Regions from separate parts of the Vreelandella sp. F11 genome, predicted to be linked through region 1. Evidence: predicted binding sites of a transcription regulator. Region 1 holds the regulator's gene; each other region holds the start of a gene.
The links. Region 1 encodes PhoB, which activates phosphate uptake and scavenging genes when phosphate is short. Its sites were predicted from a motif close to TGTCATANNNNTGTCANA; they were not measured.
Positions count from the first base shown of each region.

Region 1 (5,115 bases):
TTATAACACATCGCTAAAAACCCCGCCGAAGCGGGGTTTTTAGCGAGTTACGCTTACATTAGCAGTTACACTTATTTGACTATTTACCACTCCGTGCTATCGCCTTCATCCCGGGTCAAATCTTCTGGGCGGATATTTTCACCGCGATGATTTCTTGCTCCGGCATCAGAAGCGCTGCTTGATGGCGAGAAATCTAAACTATCGCTTTCATCGCGATTCAAGTCATTAGCCGAGGCATTAGCTGCGTTCGACGGTTTATGTGACGTTGGCTTATCGATCACATTCTGACCAGCGGAACGGTCTTTGTTCAATTCAATTGATGAGTTCGCCATTGCCAGTGGGCTCGCGAGTAGACCAAAAGCAGTCGCTACGACAGCGAGTTTTTTACCCATTTCTTTCGATAACATGACGCTCTCCTCATTATTTCTTTATACCGCTTCATGGTAGTAAAAGCGGCCACTACATCATTAATAAAGCACTCTGCATACCAGACCCCACAAATAAATAAAAAATACTAATAAATCATTATCTTATGGGTGAAATATTGTGCAAAAAATAAGCTCTCGCAAGCTTATTTTACCAAGAACAATTGTGCAATAATTACACATGCGCCGCTATATTTATACAAAAACCAGCATCGGTATTCCAGCGAACGGGCTGAGAGCGTGCGATGAAGGGATGAATCTAGCAACGCGTAAGTAGCACGTTGAGCGAAGAGAGGAGCATCAAGAGAGCCTTGCATCCCCAAAAAATCAGACCCCGCATCAGCAGGGTCTAAGGACACAATACTAGGACAATGACTAACGCTAGCTTCCTTTCCTTTTGCGGGACTCCAACCTTGGAATTTAACCCTGACTAGCGCTCTGATTGTCGTTTGATTCACTCCGTGAATTGATGAGCATCCCTGTGGTGTGACACGCGTCGGCGTGTTTAGATCACTCTCTCATCGTAATATATTTCTTCAAAATTGCAAACTTTTGTTACCAAACGTTTCCATCACCCTCGTCCTGGGTTAAATCTTTCGCTGTGAAGTCTGCTTGAGTGCTAGTGCGGTGTGACTCTGCCTTGATAACCTTTGGATAATCACCTTCGTCGTACATCAAGTCAGATGGGCTAAACTCAGCTTGATCGTTCGTGCGCTGCGATTGAGCTTGAATCGGCTCATCATTAACGGTCAAATCTTGATTCGCTTTGATAGAGATATGTGCAAAGGCAAGCGGGCTTGCCAGCAAACCCAAAGAGAGACCGACAACGGCTGCTTTTTTAACAAATACGTTAAACATACTATTTACTCCTGGTGACTATTTGATACCGCTGAAGTGAAGTGAGAGGGGCACTTTGGCTGATATCTCACTGCGGTTAGCTTCACTGCCTTGGTAATGCATATGCAGTGCCAAGCTCATAAATTTAAAAATTATTAGCCAAAAATCATAAACTTAAACCATTTATATTGTGCACAATAATATGCCACTAAAAACAAAAGCACGCTAATAACATGTGCACTAATGACACATGCGCAAAATTGTCTGTGCCTTTATGACACACTGATCAAAGCAACCCAGGCACAGCTGCTAATAGGCCGCTAGACGTTAGCGTTTATAGAAAAACGAAAAGAGTATAGGAAAGGTGTGGCAGTGAAGGCGAGGGGGCAGAAGTAATAAGGAAAAAACAGAGGAGAGAAAGCAGACAGCAAAAAATTAGGCCCCGCACTGCGGGGCCCGATATCAGAATTGATTATAGGTAATGACTAACGCTAGCTTCCACTCCTTGTGCGGGACTCCAACCTTGGAATTTACCCTGACTAGCGTTTTGATTTCCTATTGATTCTTCCGTGAATCTGAACAACATCCTTATCTATAACATCCTGTTGATCACTTCTTCATCCCATGAAAAAGCATTCAATGATATCTAAAAAGTCATCAATGATTTAGCTACCGCCATTTTCTTCAACAAGATCATCTGCATCATATTCAGCATCGCTTGAGTGACTGCTGGATTGAGGCTCCATGTCGCTAGCATCGTCGCCTTCGTCATGGGTTAAATCGTTAGTCATGCTATCACTGCTGCTAGAGCTACCAGTACCCTGTGCATCCATTGGCTGCTCATCAGCCGTGATGCCTTGGTTCTCATCAATTGCAGTGTTTTCATCTGTTTGTGCAAAAGCCAATGGGCTTGCCATCAGACCAAAAGATACACCTAAAATGCCAGCTTTCTTGAGTAAATCCTTGGACATCATATTCCACCTCCGATCGCTGTTTGTTACCGCTTGGTTAAGAAAGAAGGGCTAACCAGTAGCCAGCATTTCCTGCGGTCGTCTTCCTTACTCAACAACTTGCAGATGGCATGCCAAAAGTCTCAATAAAAATATAAATTAAATAAAATCAATAACTTATATTATTAACGCTATACCAAAGAGATACTACCCAAGCCATTAATTTGCGCTTAAAGCTGTATAAAAATGACACATGAGTAAGTTTTACCAACCTTGCATGCCAATATTGCACACTTCTACAAACGTTGTGCGTCGGATCCCTTGCTAAATTAAACCAGACGCGAGGAGGGGAAGGCGCAGCGGAACAGGGCGCCCTTGCCGGGGAGGGATTCAATTTGCAGTTGCGCATCGTGACGCAACAACACGTGCTTAACGATGGCCAAGCCTAAACCCGTGCCACCGGTCGCCGTGCTGCGCCCTTTATCGACCCGGTAAAAGCGTTCTGTTAAGCGGGGTATATGAACAGGGTCTATGCCTTCACCGTTATCTTCTACATCGATATAGCCGCCGCCTGAAGCGTCAGCTTTCCAGCGCAGTGTGATTTGGCTACCTGCTGGCGTGTAGCGAACCGCATTAAAGGCAAGATTAGAGACGGCGCTACGGATTTCCTGCTCACTGCCTAATAACCGGGCGTCGCTCTCGAGCGCAACGGTGATGGTATGCCGTTGATGCGACAGGGCTAGCGCATCAGCACAAACGCTTTGCAGCAGAGGCGCAAGTGACAAGGGGTGATGATCTTGACCGCCTTGGTCAATCTCCAACCGCGAGAGCAGCAATAAATCATTGACCAAATTCTGCATACGTTGGGTCTGCTCCTGCATCTGCTGGATACTGCGACCCAAGCGGGGAGGAAGCTGATCGGCGATATCACTGTAGGTTTCTAAATAGCCGGAAAGCACGGTCAGAGGAGTGCGCAGCTCGTGGGAGACGTTGGCGACGAAGTCGCGCCGCATCTGCTCAAGACGATGTAAGCGGGTAATATCGCGAGCCATGACCAAGCGCTCGTCGTCGCCGTAGAGGGTAATTTGATACTGCAGGATTCGTCGCTCATCAATCGGCGAGGTGAGCGTTAACGGTTCACTGTAGTTACGCGCATTAAAGTAGCTGATAAAACTGGGATCACGCAGCAGGTTGGTGATGTGTTGGCCCCTATCGTGGGCAGTTTGTAGCCCTAACATGGCGGTGGCCGCGCTGTTCCACCACTCTAAATCACCATGGCGATCAAGCATGACCACACTGTCGCGCATTGCTTCAGAGGACTCCTGGATACGTGCCAAAGTAGCCCTCAGGCGGCTTTGGGTAATGCGCTGACTTTTTTGATAGCGGTATAGGCGATCAAATAGCTCGCCCCACATTCCGCTGGCAGCAGGTGGCTCATCATGGGGGTGGAGGGTGAGCCACAGGTAAAGCTCTCGCAGTTGCCGCAGATGATAAAAAAGGCATATTGCAAGCCCTGCCGACAGCCCTAGCCCTGCTGAACCCAATAACCAGCCCAGACAGGTGCCCAGCGTGGCCAGCCACGCTAGCCGCCACAGCTCACGGCTCCATAGGCGCACATTTACACCCGAGCAGAGAAACGGTAACCGGTACCCCGAACCGTTTGAATCAGGTTTTGATGCACGTCGCCCAGCGCTTTGCGCAAGCGGCGAATATGCACGTCGACCGTGCGCTCTTCGACATACACATTGCCACCCCATACTTGGTCAAGCAGTTGGCTACGTGTATAAGCGCGCTCTTGGTGGGTCATAAAAAACTGTAGCAATCGGTACTCGGTGGGCCCCATTTCCAGCGCTTTGCCGTCGGCGCTGACCCGGTGGCTCACCGGATCAAGCAGCAGGCCGTTGATTTCAATCGGGTCTTCAACGCCACGCGGGGTCGCACGACGCAGCACCGCCTTTAGCCGAGCCACCAGTTCCCGGGGTGAAAAAGGCTTGGTGATATAGTCATCGGCACCGGCTTCAAGCCCTTGAATTTTATTATCCTCTTCGCCTTTCGCGGTGAGCATAATAATGGGAATCTCGGCAGTGGCTTCTTCACGCTTTAAGCGCCTTGCCAGCTCAATTCCGCTAGTGCCGGGCATCATCCAGTCCAGCAGCAGTAGATCAGGCTGGTGGTCGACCACCATGGCATGGGCATCCTGGGCGTTATCCGCTTCGAGCACGCGATAGTCAGCCATTTCCAGCGCTACCGCGATCATCTCGCGAATCGACGCCTCATCATCGACAATCAGAACGGTCTTGGCGGTCATACCAGAGCCTCACGGTGTTCAAAGTAAACGAGCTCAATGAAAACTAGTTTAAAGATAAACAGTTCAATGACATATCAGTGACGATAACACCATGACTTGATGACAATTATATGACATTCAAAAAAATTAGCCCGTCACAGGCCACCAACTGAGCGCGATACCGGCAAAAATCAGCAGCCCCGACCAGTGATTATTGAGAAACGCCTGGAAGCAAGCATCCCGCTCCTGGTGGCGAATCAAGCACTGTTGATGCAGGAAAGTCGCCGCCATGGCCGCGAGCCCTAGCCAAAAGAAACCACCTAAACCAACCCGCCAGCCTACCCATGCCAGCAACCCCAGGGTAGCTAACTGGAGAAGGCCAATGATCAAACGGTCTGCATTTCCAAACAGCACCGCTGTCGATTTAATGCCAATTTTTAAATCATCGTCGCGATCGACCATGGCGTACTGAGTATCGTAGGCCACTGTCCAGCACACATTGGCGCAGAATAGCAGCCATGCTTCCAGCGGCAAGTAGCCCAGCACGGCGCCAAAGGCCATTGGAATTGCCCAGGAAAACGCCGCCCCCAAAACCAACTGGGGAAAGTGGGTATAG
Region 1 is NZ_CP170448.1:4,732,419-4,737,533, forward strand. Features, by position in the region: gene ACFIOZ_RS21620 (hypothetical protein) at 84-407, opposite strand; gene ACFIOZ_RS21625 (hypothetical protein) at 981-1,283, opposite strand; gene ACFIOZ_RS21630 (hypothetical protein) at 1,928-2,236, opposite strand; gene phoR (phosphate regulon sensor histidine kinase PhoR) at 2,542-3,828, opposite strand; gene phoB (phosphate regulon transcriptional regulator PhoB) at 3,831-4,520, opposite strand; gene ubiA (4-hydroxybenzoate octaprenyltransferase) at 4,647-5,115, opposite strand, start outside.

Region 2 (5,115 bases), 410 kb from region 1:
CTCTCCCGCGCCGATGTTTGGTGTCAAGTTGATAGAGGGAGTTCAAAAGCTGTTCACCCTGGTGGGTAAGCCGCTGGTGGTGGATGCTGAAAACTGGATGGCCCACCGCGGGGCAGCCAATACGCTGCTGCAGATTTGGCAGCACTCCAAGACCCCAGGCAACTATGTGATTTTATCTGGAGATGTGCACTACTCGTTTGTCTACGACATTTTGGTACGTCGGCGAAAAAGCGCTCCTCATCTGTGGCAGATTACCTCCAGCGGCATCAAGAATACGTTTCCCAAGCAGCTACTCAATACCTTTGATCGGCTCAACCGTTGGCTCTACGCGCCGTGGTCACCGCTTAACTGGTTCACCAAGCGCCGTAAGCTAAGCGTTCACCCCCGTGATCCCGATCGCGCCAGCGCCGGTGAACGGCTGTGGAATGCCAGCGGCATTGGCTTAGTGACCCTTGACGAGAAAGGCCGCCCGATCAACATCCGTCAGCTCGACGCTGACGGCAGCGAGGTTCTCTTTCCTGCTCCCGAGAGGATCCTTTCATGACCTCTGTTTAGCGCCAACTGCCTGACGCCCTTGATGTTTGTCATGATAGCGTCACAAAAATGACGCACGCTTGCAGCTTATCAACAGCCTCCAGGGACGGTGACACATCATCGACACCACCGCTGGTGATTAGGGTGGCAGCAGAGGGCAGCAGGCAAATGACCGCACAAGAAGCGCAGTGGCTAAAAAAGATCATTGCACAAGAAGAGTTGCATGTGCTTTTTCAGCCCATTGTGGATGCCAGCCAACAGGCGATTTATGGCTACGAAGCACTGATCCGAGGGCCTAAAACCTCGCCGCTGTACTCCCCGTTACGTTTGTTTGAGGTGGCTACCCAGGCCGGGAAGTTAGTCGAGTTAGATTTGCTTTGTCGGCGCCTCGCCATACAGCGTTTTGCAGAGCTCGACCTACCCGGTTTGCTGTTTCTTAACGTGATGCCGCTGACGATTGTGGAGCGCGACTTTCGCGAAGGCTTAACCCTTGGCTTTATTCGTGACAGCGGTTTGCCCCCAGAGCGGGTGGTGATCGAACTCACTGAACATGTGCCTATCCATGACTATGAACTAATGCGCCAGGCGGTGGATCACTACCGCACCATGGGCTTCCAGGTGGCGCTGGATGATCTCGGTGCCGGGCACTCAAGCCTGCGCCACTGGTCTGAGCTGCGCCCCGATTTCGTTAAGCTCGATCGCCACTTTATCTCCGGCATCGACCAGGATCCTGCCAAGCGAGAATTCCTACGCTCGATCCTCGATGTGGCCCGTAGTCTGGATTGCCAGGTCATTGCCGAAGGCGTGGAGACCGCCGCCGAGCATCTCTGCTTGTGGGAACTCGACCGCGGCCTCGCGCTGCTGCAAGGTTTCTATTTTGCTCGACCCACCCAGCAGCCGCCGTTGGAACTCAACATGCTGCTGCCGGCGACCACCCATTTAAAAAGTCCCGCTGGCCGCACCGCCCGCTCAATTTTGCGGACTACCGAGGCCATCACCACGGATTGCGCTGTGCCGTATATCTCCGAACGTTTTCGTCAACAGCCCAGCTTGCGCTGTGTGGCCGTGCTGGAGAATGGCAAGCCCGTAGCGGTGGTGCGCCGCAATGCATTTTTAACCCTGTTTACCAACCCCTACAGCCATTCACTTTATGCCAAGCGCCGTGTGCTGGACGTTGCTGATGCACGCATGCTGGTGGCTGAAGCAGATACGCCGCTGGAGATTTTGAGCCAGAAGCTGACCGATAGCCGGGATATCGAGCAGGAGGACTTTGTTATCGTTAAGGCTAACGGTGACTACCTGGGCATGGGCAATATCGTTGACCTACTACGTGAAATTACTGCCATTCAGGTGCGTCAAGCCCGCCACGCCAATCCGCTGACGGGCTTGCCGGGCAATATTCTGATTAATGAAACCCTGGCCGCCTATTTAGCTGCAGAGCGCGGGTTTGCCGCGGCCTACGTTGATTTGGATAACTTTAAAGCCTTTAACGACGCCTATGGCTACGCCCGCGGTGACCACATCATTATTTCGCTATCGCGGCTGCTGCAAGCCCAGGTAGAGAACGCCGGGGGATTTATCGGCCATATTGGCGGTGACGATTTCATGATGCTGCTGCCGCTTGAGCACTGGGAAAGTGTTTGTAAGCAAATTCTGCACTCATTCGAGGTGATGGCCCCGGGTTTCTACGAAGAGGCTGACCGCCTTCAGGGCGGGATTCATATCGAAAACCGACAAAATAGACTGACGTTTTACCCTTTTGTCAGTGTCTCGATTGCGGTGAAGCCCATCCCCGATGCGACCAACTGTCAATCGCTGGATATAGCGGGTGAACTTTCCGAGCTGAAGCATCAAGCCAAAAAAATCCCTGGCAATAGTCTGTTCGTGGAGCGTCGCGGCCGCGATGCTGCTCAAGCCACACATTAAAGATGCCTGCTTAAAAACGTCACGAAGTGGTCATATAAGTGCCCCATTTTTGTCATCTGGACTCGTCAGGATGTTGTCATCTTTTAACAACTCTACAGAACGCTACAGGTGACCCATGCAAACATTATCCCTCTCCCGCACGTTAATCAGTGCCGCCGTTGCCAGTGCCTTCGCCTTGGCCGCTGTAAACGCCTCTGCGGATCTTTCATCACGCTATGTGGATAATGATGGCGATATGATCGCCGATGTTCCCAGCGACGAGTCACAGTGGGTTGACCCGGATACCCTGGTGTTTGCCTATACCCCGGTTGAAGATCCCGCGGTTTACGCGGATGTCTGGTCTGACTTTCTGGATCACCTGAGCGAAGCCACCGGTAAAAAAGTCCAGTTCTTTCCGGTCCAGTCCAACGCTGCCCAGCAGGAAGCGCTGCGCGCTGGCCGCCTGCACGTCGCTGGCTTTAATACCGGCGGCGTACCGGTGGCGGTTAACTGCGGTGGCTTCCGTCCCTTCGCCATGATGGCCGCTGAAGATGGCAGCTTTGGCTACGAGATGGAGATCATCACCTACCCAGGAAGCGGCATTGAAGACGTTGAAGACTTGCAGGGTCGCCAGCTAGCGTTTACCTCCGAGACTTCCAACTCTGGCTTCCGCGCCCCGTCAGCGTTGCTGCGCTCTGAGTACGGCATGGAAGCGGGCGAAGATTTCGAGACCGCTTTTTCGGGCTCCCACGACAACTCAATTCTCGGCGTGGTCAACGAAGACTACGACGCGGCGGCGATTGCTAACTCCGTGGGCAAGCGAATGATTTCCCGCGGTGTGGTGAACGAAGGTGATTACGACATCATCTACACCTCACAAACCTTCCCCACCACCGCTTACGGGCTGGCGAATAACCTGAATCCGGAACTTGCCGAGAAAATTCAGGATGCGTTCTTCAGCTACGACTGGGAAGGCACTGCCCTCGAGTCAGAATTCGCCAACTCCGGCGAAGCACAGTTTATTCCGATTACTTATCAGGAAAACTGGGAAGTTATTCGCACCATCGCTGACGCCAACGGCGTGACCTACGACTGCGATTAATCTCTAAGCAGCACCCCAATACGATCGGCCAGGAGGGCAACCTTCTGGCCGAACCGCTATGTAGATGAGGCACTTCCATGTTGACACTCACCGGCGTTGGCAAACGTTACCCTACCGGGGATCGAGCGCTGACGGATATTGAACTCACGCTGCCCAAAGGCCAAGTGCTGGCGCTGATTGGCCCCTCTGGCGCGGGTAAAAGCACGCTAATTCGCTGTGTTAACCGGCTGGTTGAGCCTACCCAGGGCAGCATTCGTCTGGACGGCACGGAGCTGACGAAGCTTTCGGGGCATAAGCTGCGTCACGCCCGCCGCTCCATGGGCATGATTTTCCAAGAGTATGCGCTGGTAGACCGCTTAACCGTGATGGAGAACGTACTCTCGGGTCAGCTCGGTTATGTGGGCTTTTGGCGCAGCTTCCTGCGCCGCTACCCGCAGGAGGCCGTGATTGAAGCCTTCCGTCTATTGGAGCGAGTGGGGCTGCCGCATGCCATTGATAAACGCGCCGATGCCCTGTCCGGTGGCCAACGCCAACGGGTGGGTATCGCCAGGGCGCTCCTGCAAAGTCCCAAGCTGTTGCTGGTGGATGAACCTACCGCCAGCCTTGACCCAAAAACTTCCCGCCAAATTATGCGTTTGATTCGCGAGCTATGCGCAGAGCGCGAACTGGCGGCGATCATCAATATTCACGACGTGGCCCTGGCTCAGCAGTTTGCCGATCGTATTGTCGGCCTGCGCGCGGGAGAGATCGTTTTTGATGGCCTGCCCAGCGAGCTCGACAGCGAGATACTCACCACGATCTATGGCGAAGAGGAGTGGGACACCACGCCTGAGCCAGTGGACGATGAAGTCAGCGGTGATGAAGCGACTAACACTGCCCCGTTTAATCCTCCCTACGCGCGGGTGATGTCGACCATTGAAGCGGGAGCGACACGATGAACGAGCAGGCACGCCAGCAGTCGGCGCAGCGCGGTCAGTGGCGGCGTCTACCGCTAATTGAAAGCCCTCGCTTGCGCTGGGGGCTAGCCATCGGCGCGGTGGTGTATCTGTTTTTAGCGCTTGCCTCGGTAGAGGTGAACTGGGCGCGGGTAGCGGAAGGCGCAGGCCGGGCGGTTAATTTTTTAGGCGCCTTTATGCAGCCAGACTTTGTCAGTCGCTACGACGATATCGTTGCGGGCTTGCTGGAAAGTTTGACCATGACACTCACCTCCACGGTACTGGGTGTGCTGCTGGCGATACCCGTAGGCTTAGGCGCGGCGCGAAATATCTCACCGCTGCCGATCTACTTTGTGTGTCGCGGGATTATTGCCGTTTCGCGCACCTTTCAGGAGATCATCATCGCCATTCTGTTTGTGGTGATGTTCGGCTTTGGGCCCTTTGCGGGCATGATCACCCTGGCTTTCGCGACAATTGGCTTTATGGCCAAGCTGCTGGCGGAAGATATCGAAGACTTGGATTGGCGTCAGGTGGAAGCGGTGCGTGCCACCGGCGCCAGCTGGTGGCAGACCATGAATCACGCCGTGCAGCCCCAGGTGATGCCGCGTTTGATCGGGCTCTCTATGTACCGGCTGGATA
Region 2 is NZ_CP170448.1:299,647-304,761, forward strand. Features, by position in the region: gene ACFIOZ_RS01455 (alkaline phosphatase D family protein) at 1-544, shown strand, start outside; gene ACFIOZ_RS01460 (bifunctional diguanylate cyclase/phosphodiesterase) at 703-2,460, shown strand; gene phnD (phosphate/phosphite/phosphonate ABC transporter substrate-binding protein) at 2,576-3,541, shown strand; gene phnC (phosphonate ABC transporter ATP-binding protein) at 3,619-4,479, shown strand; gene phnE (phosphonate ABC transporter, permease protein PhnE) at 4,476-5,115, shown strand, end outside.
Region 2: a site for PhoB is predicted at 2,524-2,541, ahead of phnD (phosphate/phosphite/phosphonate ABC transporter substrate-binding protein). Genes of this name have one in related genera too.

Region 3 (5,115 bases), 160 kb from region 1:
CAGCGTTTTGCCCGACAGCTAACGACGGCACTGGAATCCCCTTCGATTAGTCGCTAGGTCAGAAGTTAGAAGACCACGACGCTACCAAAGCGTTCTTAATTACGATAGGTTAAGCACTTAAGATAAAGTAGATTTCGCTTACATTCAGGTTGGAGTTTTTACCTAAACGCAGCGAGGGAAGAGCATGACGCTAGCCATTGTAGCCACGCGAGCGGGCGTAGGTTTAGATGCACCGGCGGTGCATGTTGAGGTGCATCTGGCTAACGGCTTGCCGGGCCTAACGCTAGTGGGTTTGCCGGAAACGGCGGTAAAAGAGAGCCGCGAACGGGTGCGCAGTGCGCTAGTCAATGCAGGCTTTGATTTTCCCAATACCCGCCGTATTACCTTAAACCTTGCCCCCGCTGATCTTCCCAAAGAGGGAGGCCGTTTTGATCTGCCCATTGCACTGGGCATCCTAGCCGCCTCCGGGCAAATTCCGGTGGAAGCGTTAGAAGGCATGGAGTGCGCTGGTGAGCTGGCCCTGGACGGCAAACTGCGCGCGGTGCCGGGCATACTGCCCTTTGCCCTTGCCACACGACGAGCAAAGAAAGCGCTGATTATTCCCCGCGACTGCGCCGATGAAGCAGCACTGGCGGGGGATCTGCCGGTACTACCCGCCGATACGCTCTGGCAAGTCGTCGCTCACCTACTCGACCAAGAGAAGATCCCGCCGCACAAGCTCAGTGCCTCGGTGAAAACCACTGCCCCAGTAGATGATCTCGCCGATGTGCGCGGCCAGCAGCAGGCCCGCCGGGCGCTGGAAGTCGCTGCGGCCGGAGGCCACAATCTGCTATTCGCAGGCCCTCCCGGCACCGGCAAAACCATGCTGGCCAGTCGGCTGCCCGGTATTTTGCCGCCGCTTTCCGAAGAAGATGCGCTGGAAGTGGCCGCCGTGCGTTCGGTCTGCGGGCTACCGCTGGAAGCCGACTGGGGTAAGCGGCCCTTCCGCCAACCCCATCACAGCGCCAGCGCCGCCGCTTTGGTGGGTGGCGGCTCAAAACCCAAACCCGGCGAAATTTCACTCGCCCACCACGGCGTGCTGTTTTTGGATGAACTACCGGAGTTTTCCCGCCATGTGCTAGAGGTTTTGCGCCAACCGCTAGAAACGGGAGAGATCCATTTAGCCCGCGCCAGCCATGAGCGCCGTTACCCAGCTCAATTCCAGCTCGTCGCTGCCATGAACCCTTGCCCCTGCGGCCACTTGGGTGACCCGCGCCAACGCTGCCAGTGCACTGCCAGCCAAATCCAGCGTTACCAAGCGCGGCTTTCCGGACCACTGCTAGACCGGATCGATCTGCAAGTGGAGGTTCCCGCGCTGCCGCCAGAGCAGCTCACCGCACAAACTCAAGGCGAGTCGTCCGAAGCCGTGCGTGAACGGGTAATGGCCGCTCGGGAGCGCCAAATGGCCCGCGGGGCGCTCAACAGCCAACTTAGCGGCAAAGCCCTGGAAGCCGCCTGCGCGCTTAACGATGAAGAGCGCGCCTGGCTCGCGGGCGTACTCGAAAAGCTCAAGCTCTCCGCCCGCGCCTATCACCGCGTACTGCGCGTAGCCCTGACCCTTGCCGACCTTCAGGGCGAACCCAAGCCCACCCAACCGCACCTGATTGAAGCAATTGGCTACCGGCAGTTGGATCGGATGTTGAAAGGTGCCTAAGGGTGGTTATTCGCCATTACATCGACAAGCCGTTGGCAGAGGGCGTCGAGCTTCTCGCCGGTAGCAGCGTCATTTAATGCGCCTGAATCGTTAAACGCGCTGCCTGCCTTCGGCAGCGATAGCGGCTGGGGCAATACGATTAAACCAAGATTGGCAAGCAACTGCTGACCTAGCGGCAGCGCGCGGATACCGCCTAGCCCACCGGGTGATGCTCCCACCAACGCGGCCCACTTACCGGCAAACAACCCGAGCCCCGGCGTATCCTGATAGGGTCGTGACAGCCAATCCAATGTGTTTTTCAGCAGCGGCGTGATAAAGCCGTTGTACTCCGGCGAAGCGATCATCACTGCTTGGTGATCCGCCAGAAGCTCACGCAGCTTCAGCACATTCTCCGGCATGCCCTGAGCTTCGATATCTTCATCAAACAGCGGGCAGGGGTAATCCTTTAAATCGATAAAGGTGGCTACCCCGCCAAGCGCCCCAATACGCTTGGCGGCGAGCTTGGCTAGCTGCTTATTCAGTGACGCTTCTCGGGCACTGCCCGCAAATACCAGTACCTTTTTGACCGATGATCCCATTGTCATTTCCTCTTTGAATAATGTATTTGAAAGCCACACCATTTATTAATATTTACACCTGTTGAGCAAGGCGTATTTTACTACTCAGGGCCAGACTCGACGTGCCACCCTGCTGCCATTAAAACGTCTGCACTTTGTCATTCAACTATCACTATTACGGTTGAAAATTAGCAAATGCTGCACCTGCTCTAATTTCTCTTCCTAAATGGTGAAATAGTGATGACAAAGCCGTTACTAGCGACTGCTCTACTCGCCTTTGCGTTTACCAGTGCGGCAAACGCCCAGCAGAGCTTTCCCGCCACATTGTCCGGCCATGCCCAGCTACCCGGCAGCACCTTTGTGACGGCGCCTGCCGGTGCCGCTGAGCACTACAACGTCTCAGGTCGTTTTACCGGTCAAGAGGGCCGCGTTGAGCAGCTCTATACCAACGTGCAATCCACGGGGTTGGCGCTACCCTTTCCCAGTCAGCCGCTGCAGGGATTTTCCGGTATTCGCTCACTTGGCGATGACCGCTTCCTGGTGTTGACCGATAACGGCTTTGGCTCCAAAGCGAACTCCTCCGACGTCATTCTGATGTTTAACATCATAAAGAGTGACTGGGACACTGGGCGTGTCATCGTCGAGGAAACCATTCAACTATCGGATCCCAACCGCAAGGTGCCCTTCCCGATTATGAATGAAGCAACGCCTGGTCGCTTTTTAACCGGCGCTGATTTCGATATTGAATCGATACAGCCGGTGGGCGATAGCTACTGGATTGGCGATGAGTTCGGCCCTTGGATTATCCAGGTCGACAATGCGGGCGAAGTGCTGCAAGTGTTAGCCACCAAGCCTGGTGGTACGCTGATGCGCTCCCCCGACAATGCCTTTGCCCTCCCCCCGAACCCTGGCGAGTCTCTCGCTGATGATGTGGTCGTGTTTCGCTCCGGCGGTTATGAGGGCATGGCGCTCTCCGAAGACCAAACAACCCTTTACCCCTTGCTGGAAAAGCCAGTCTGGGACAGCAGCGCCAATGCCCCAGAAACCATTGATGGCACTCCCGTATTAAGAATGTTCGAGCTCGATGCTGAAACCGGCGAATGGAGCGATACAACCCGCTACTATCCCTTGGCGTCCGCGGATCATGCGATTGGCGATTTCAATCTGATTGGCGGAACTCGCGGCTTAATCATCGAGCGTGATAGTCGCCAGGGCGATCCGCGAGAAGCGTGGGCAGAGAATCCCGCCGAGTTCAAACGCATCTATCTCATCGACCTCGAACGTACGGACGAACAGGGTGTGCTTGAGAAAATCGCCTATATCGACTTGATGGACATCCAGGATCCAGAGGGCCTTGCACCGCGAGGAACGATCAACGGCACCTTTAACTTTCCCTTTGTGACCATTGAGAACGTCGATCGTGTCGATGAGCGCACCATCGTGGTCGCCAACGACAATAACTACCCGTTCTCGATTGGCCGCCAGCAGGGGCAAGCCGATGATAATGAGCTGATACTGCTCGATGTGGAGGACTTCCTGAATACCCAGTAAGGTGAGTGTGAACATAGGTAGGTAAAGCACAGAATAAATGCTCAGCGGCGTTTATTCTGTGCCCATAACGCTTCGAGAGGTCTATCACCGATATATTTTACGAAACCTATTTGCGAGCACTCTCGACAAACCCATCTACAAAGTTATCCAGCGCTTCAAACAGCACTTCACGGATGGGATCTGCCTCGTTTACCAAGTGGTGGCGAGCTTCCGGGTGGCGGTGAATTTCAGCATTGGGAAACTTCTTCGCCAGAATCGCCAAATTCCACTCCCAATCGACGGTCAAGTCCTGCTCGCCCTGAAGAATCAAGGTAGGCAGCGGGTTGGGCTCCTGGGCCAGCAGGCGCGGCATCCAGCGGCGCATAGCGCTCACCCAGGCAACGCTCAAACGCTCGGGCTGCAGTGGGTCACCTTCGCGTAGAAACTCGGTGAACTGCTCATCGGTAGAGTTAGGCCGATATTTGCGCGGCAACTCTTTTACAAACGGGCTGGCGATCAAGTGCAGCCAGCTGGTTTGGCTCCACCCCCAAGGCCGCACCAGAGGCGCCAGCAGCACCAAACCTGACCAGCCGGACGCCTCACGGCGGGTGAGTGCATCGGTAGCCAGGATTGCCCCACCGGTGCTCTGGCCCACCCCTAACCACGGCTCAGGCGCCATGCCTTGGCTCTTTAGGGTCATCTGCAAATGAGCCAGGCAGTGCTGATAATCATCGAAATCTTCTATTGCTGCCCGCGCTCCACTGGACAGGCCGTGGCCGGGGAGATCCCACAGCACCACCCGCCACCCCTTAGCCAGCAGGCGCTCAAGCAAATGGCGATATAACCCCATATGATCGAAATAGCCGTGTACCACAAAGGCAGTGCCTACCGGCTGCGGGGGGCTCCAAACTTGGCACCACAGCGCAAAACGCCCCGTATCGATAAAGCCTGCATGCACTTCACTGGTATCTAACAGCAGTGCTTCTAAGCCATAGTGGTGGAAATAGTCTTGCATGGCGTTTGCCAATACTTCCCCTGGCAACAGACGGCTAAGGGCGGTATCGCCCGAGGCGTGGCGAAACAAGCCTTCCAGATGTTGGAAATCACTCATCGATGTTTCTCCATAACGCCATTGTCCTTTGACCTAGGCACGGCAGATGTTTCGCGCTTCCAGAACCAAATGCCTAGTCATTTGGTCGAGCATTTTAGCGCATTAGGGTCTACGCTGTTTACATGCCCGGCCAGGTGTGGAATTATTTTCCATAAATACATTTTACGCTGACCGTAGCAAATACATTACCCACTGGCGTCCCCACAGGAGAAACCCCATGAGCG
Region 3 is NZ_CP170448.1:4,575,895-4,581,009, forward strand. Features, by position in the region: gene ACFIOZ_RS20840 (ABC transporter substrate-binding protein) at 1-57, shown strand, start outside; gene ACFIOZ_RS20845 (YifB family Mg chelatase-like AAA ATPase) at 185-1,693, shown strand; gene ACFIOZ_RS20850 (NADPH-dependent FMN reductase) at 1,690-2,271, opposite strand; gene ACFIOZ_RS20855 (esterase-like activity of phytase family protein) at 2,491-3,801, shown strand; gene ACFIOZ_RS20860 (alpha/beta hydrolase) at 3,908-4,891, opposite strand; gene ACFIOZ_RS20865 (malate synthase G) at 5,109-5,115, shown strand, end outside.
Region 3: a site for PhoB is predicted at 2,407-2,424, ahead of ACFIOZ_RS20855 (esterase-like activity of phytase family protein). Genes of this name have one in related genera too.

Region 4 (5,115 bases), 480 kb from region 1:
GCAGCAGAGGCAGAAAAATGCCCAGTACACCGATGCTAAAACTAACTCCTGCCAGCACCACCCACATGAGGCGGATCAGTCTCATTCCTGCTCCTAAATTGGCGACCTGTGCAAATGACAACGTGCTGCATGGATTAAGTATGAACACATTGAGGCGCGCCGTCAGCAGTGGTGACCTAGCATGAAGGTCACTTTAGATCGCCATTAAGGCGCCACGATTTCGGCGATATCGACCCCCAAGCGTTCGCTGGCCAATGCGGCCCCGCTAGTCAGCCATCCAATCAGCAGCGCTGCCAGCGAGCGTCGTATCAGGCGGGATGCTTTCATGCCACCGCCTCTTGCTCGCCGAGTTCATCCAGCAACTGCCGCCAGTCCCGGCGCTCAGCGCGGCCTTCCTGGCGCTCTGCATAAAGCTGTAGCACCAGCGAGCCTTGGGCATCGAAGGCCTCAATGCTGGTCACGCCGCCGTCGCGGTTGGGCTTGCTGACTTGCCAAACCTGGTCAATTGCGGCGTCATCAAGGTGCAGAGTGAAATGCTCGCCAAACAGGTTCAGCCAACCACGGGCGCGCTGTGGAGCGGGCAGTGTGCCGGTATGAATCTGCACGCAGCCGGGACTGGCGACAAACAGCATCAGCGGCAGCCCGCGCTGGCTGGCTTGCTGAAGCACCATCTCCAGTGCGTGCGTAGGTAACGCCTGGGTATAGCGGCCTTCCATTAGTTGGTTGGCCTCAATGCGCTCCAGGCGGTGGCGCTGGAGAAGGGCAAAGAACTGGTGCACATCGCGCATCGCGGCCCACTCGCTGGTAAGGGAAGGTATTTCGGGGAGTGGGCGCTTGAGACGGGGCATGCTCTGGGTAAACGCCGGCGTGTCCCGCGTTCCCAAGGCTGCCAGTGCGCCCCAAGGGCGCGGCAGCGGGTTTTCCAGAGCAAAGCATTTATGCACGGCGCAGCCATGCTGGTTAAATATCTGCAGGCTCCAGCGCCACTTCGGCTCTTCTGCGTTGCTGGAAGGTACAGGGTCGCGGATCAAGCAGGCCCAGTGCCAGTGGGTGTAGAGCAAGCGTAGATCCAGGCCGCCGGGGTTGAGCAGCAAGCCAGTTTGCGGCCCGCCGCTGAGTTCAGGATAATCGCCGGTCTGTTCCAGCACGGCCAGCCGGGAGCGGGTCAACGCCTTCACCCGTCCCAACTGGGGCAGGTAGGCGGCAAGCTCGTTGGGCGTAAGCGGCAGCGTCAATACATCGCGGCCCAAACGAGCGGCTTGGAGTTCACCTTCACTGATCGCTAAGCGTTCGGCAATCTCAATGGCAGGAAGGCGTGGCTTTGCGGCGCGCGCCGCGTCAAGGGCTTCGATAATGGCGATCTGTTGGGAGGAAGTCATGACGCACCTCTTTTATGGTTCACTGGCTGGGTGCGATGGGCTACCTGGCTGGCGTTGCTGTATAAATCTTTAAATGAATCAGGGCTTGAAGTGTTAACAGCGTTAAGCGTTGAGGATTAGCTTGCCGCTTTTAGTGCGGCGCAACACATAGCGGCGCTGTTCATGGTGAATCACCAGTTGGCCTGAGCTACCAAGCAATTCGCTGCTATCTACTTCGCGGGGCGCTGAGGCTGACGTATCCCTCTGGGGCGTATCCCCCTGGCGAGTGCCCTTATCGGCGAGCTGCATGAGAGGATAACTCCTGTGTTAATGATAACTATTAGCGTTAATTTAGCAGAGTTGCCGGTATCTCTCAATAGGATTTGGGGAGTTGGGGCGCCTAGCCCAATGTTCTTCATCTAAATGCAGCCACGTCGTCATCGTGTTGTCATTTAGCTTCTTTAGTGTCTCCTAACGTTCAATTGTTGGCCTACAAACGATCAGGGGGAGACCACAATGAGTAAAGAGATCGAAGATCATCGCCTGTTTAACCACAGCGGCAATCAACCTTTCGCGGAAGTATTGGCGCACCATGTATCCCGGCGCGATGTGATGCGCGGTGGTTTGAGCATGGCGGCTGCCTCGATGCTTAGCTTTGGCGGTGCTGCTCAAGCGCTTGCCTCCAGCGGAGCCCAAAAAACACCCCTGACACTGGCGTTTGAGGCGGTTCAAGGATCACTTACTGATGCTGTGGTGGTGCCAGAAGGTTACGTGGCCCAAGTCCTGGTGCCCTGGGGGACGCCGTTAAGCGCTGGCGACAGTTGGCAGCCTGACCAGCCAATGACCGCCGAGCGCCAAGCCTCGAGTGTGGGCATGCACCACGACGGCATGGCCGGTTTTGCCCTGGATACCGACAACGCCTCACGGCGTTTTGTGCTGGCGCTCAACAATGAGTATATCGACCAGTCGGCACTCTGGGCGCCCCAGGGCGGCCCCACCAATGCGGATGAGGGCCAGCGTCCGGCCGAGGAGTCACGCACCGAAATCAATGCTCACGGTGTCACCCTTGTCGAGGTGGAAAAAGACGCCAGCGGCCAATGGGCGCATGTGCCGGGCTCCCTCTATAACCGCCGCTTTACCAGCGCAACGGAAATGGATCTGGCTGGCCCCGTGGCGGGCAGTGACTACGTCAAAACGCGCTTTTCGCCTGAGGGTACCCAAACCCGTGGTACCAACAATAACTGCGGTAACGGGGTAACGCCCTGGGGCACTTATATAGCCTGTGAAGAGAACTGGCCCGATATCTTTGTGAACCGCGGCGAACGCTTCCAGGACGATGCGCGGATTGGTATTCCCACCGATAAAAGCCGCTATGGTTGGGATACTTCGGCAGGTGATGCCTCAGAACAGAATGACGAATTTGCTCGCTTCGATATTACCCCGCGCGGCGAGCGTGCCGAAGATGATTATCGTAACGAAGCACGCACGTTCGGCTACCAGGTGGAAGTGGATCCCTATAGTGATGCATTGGCGGTTAAGCGTACGGCACTCGGCCGTTTCCGCCATGAAGGGTGTTGGTTAGGGAAGCTGGAAGCCGGTCAGCCAGTGGTTTACTACTCGGGGCACGATGCCCGCAACGAGTATGTATACAAATACGTCTCCGACGCTGCCTGGGATTCCGCCGATGCCAACCGCCCCGGTGAAGCGTACGATCGTCTTGCCATTGGCAACAAATATTTGGATAACGGCACCCTCTATGTGGCCCGTTTCCATGCTGACGGCAGCGGCGAATGGCTGCCGCTAACGCCTAGCACCCAAACGCGCGATGGTCGCACACTGGCGGCGGCGTTGGGGCTAGCCGACGACGATGCGGCAGGTATCATCATCAACACCTGTGATGCAGCAGATTTGTTGGGTGCCACGCCAATGGATCGTCCTGAGTGGGCTTCCGTCGATCCTGCATCCGGTGAGGTGTATCTCACCCTCACCAATAACACACAGCGTACCGCTGAAGAGACAGCCCCAACCTACACTAATGACGGTGAGCACCTGGAACAAGCAGGTGTTGGTTACGATTTAGCGCCCACCAATGCCGCCAACCCTCGCGCCAATAACGAAGCGGGGCATATTATTCGCTGGCGGGAAAGCCGGCTGCCCAATGCCTTTACTTGGGAAGTGTTTGTGTTTGGTGCTGCCGCTGATGATACAGATAATCACTCGGGCTTGACCGAAATGAACCAGTTTGCCAGCCCAGATGGGCTTTGGTTTGACGAGCGCGATGATGGTCAGGGCATTCTTTGGATTCAGACCGATAACGGCTACGAAGGCATCACGGAGTACACCAACGACCAGTTGCTTGCAGTAGTCCCCAATGGGCTGGACGATATCCAGGGAACCGGCCCGGTGGTCAACAGCAGCAACCAGCAACAGCTTAAGCGCTTTGCGGTGGGGCCGAACGGCTGCGAAGTGACAGGTATCTTTGCCACGCCGGATAAAACCGCGCTGTTCATTAATATTCAGCACCCAGGTAACTGGCCAGCGGATGATAACGCACTGGTACAAGACGCCACCGTTGCCGCTAGCGGCCAAGTCCGCCCGCGGGCATCGACTGTGGTGATTCAGAAGCGTGACGGTGGGCCGGTAGGCGTTTAAAAGCCAGGCTTTAACACCAGGCTTAAATACGCAGTAGCAAGCCTATACAAGCGTCGAACCTCTCCCAGGTTCGACGCTTTTTTTGATGCTAGCGTTGCGGTACATGGCATTTTTTCTGCCGAGCCTTTAACGCCTGAATGGCATCGACCTTTAGTGGCAGCTGGTTGGCCCAGAGAATATCTTCGCGGCAATGTCCAATATCCTGCAACACCTGTTCGTCGTAAGCCAGGAGCGGCAAGATATGGCGTCGAAATAGCCGCCGACGCTGGTAGCGCCACCAACGCATATCGACCGCTCTAATCAGCCCCATTGGCGGCATGGCAGGCATGTAAAACTGCAATTGTGGCGGCTTGGGCGGCGGCGCCAACTGGCTGGCCTTTTCCCAGGCGTTATGGGCATGTTGGGTAGGATTTTCGAACTTCATCGCGCACCTCCATCGTCACCTCCGCTTTACACTAAGCGGTGCCTACCCACCGACTGGGCAGGTGTGAACTGTGATTAATAAGTAGGAGGGTCGCGACCTCTGGTTATCAGCTTGGTGCTTTACCTTGGATCAATCAAACGAAAAGAACTACACTGTGGGTTAAGATTTTCTGAAAGGTGGGTGTGATGAATCAACTCTCTACCATAGCGCCCAGCCGGGCCGCCTTGCCGCTACTGGATAGCGAGGTACTGCGCACCTTTGTGACGATTGCTGAGAGCGGCAGCTTTACCCGCGCCGCCCAGCAGCTGTTTCGCACTCCTTCCGCCCTGAGCATGCAGATCAAACGCCTGGAAGAGATCCTCGGCCAAACGCTGTTTGTGCGCGAGGCGCGGCATGTCCGCCTGACGGCCGAGGGGGAAGTGCTGTTGGGCTATGGTCGTCGGCTGCTTAAACTCAACGCGGAAGCCGTGACCCAGTTTTTAGTCCCTACCATAGAGGGGCGCGTGGGGCTGGGGATAACCGACGACGTGGTGGGGCGTATCCTGCCCACTGTATTGGCTCAATTTGCCCGCTCGCACCCGGCGGTGCAGGTTGATGTCGAGGTGGGGCGCAGCAAAGACCTGCTCGCCAGGTTGGACGAGGGTGAGCTTGATCTAGCCCTGGTGATGGCTGGAGGGCCTG
Region 4 is NZ_CP170448.1:4,256,993-4,262,107, reverse strand. Features, by position in the region: gene ACFIOZ_RS19505 (YbaN family protein) at 1-85, opposite strand, end outside; gene ACFIOZ_RS19500 (hypothetical protein) at 205-327, opposite strand; gene ACFIOZ_RS19495 (ChuX/HutX family heme-like substrate-binding protein) at 324-1,379, opposite strand; gene hemP (hemin uptake protein HemP) at 1,482-1,667, opposite strand; gene ACFIOZ_RS19485 (PhoX family protein) at 1,875-4,010, shown strand; gene ACFIOZ_RS19480 (hypothetical protein) at 4,099-4,434, opposite strand; gene ACFIOZ_RS19475 (LysR substrate-binding domain-containing protein) at 4,620-5,115, shown strand, end outside.
Region 4: a site for PhoB is predicted at 1,794-1,811, ahead of ACFIOZ_RS19485 (PhoX family protein). Genes of this name have one in related genera too.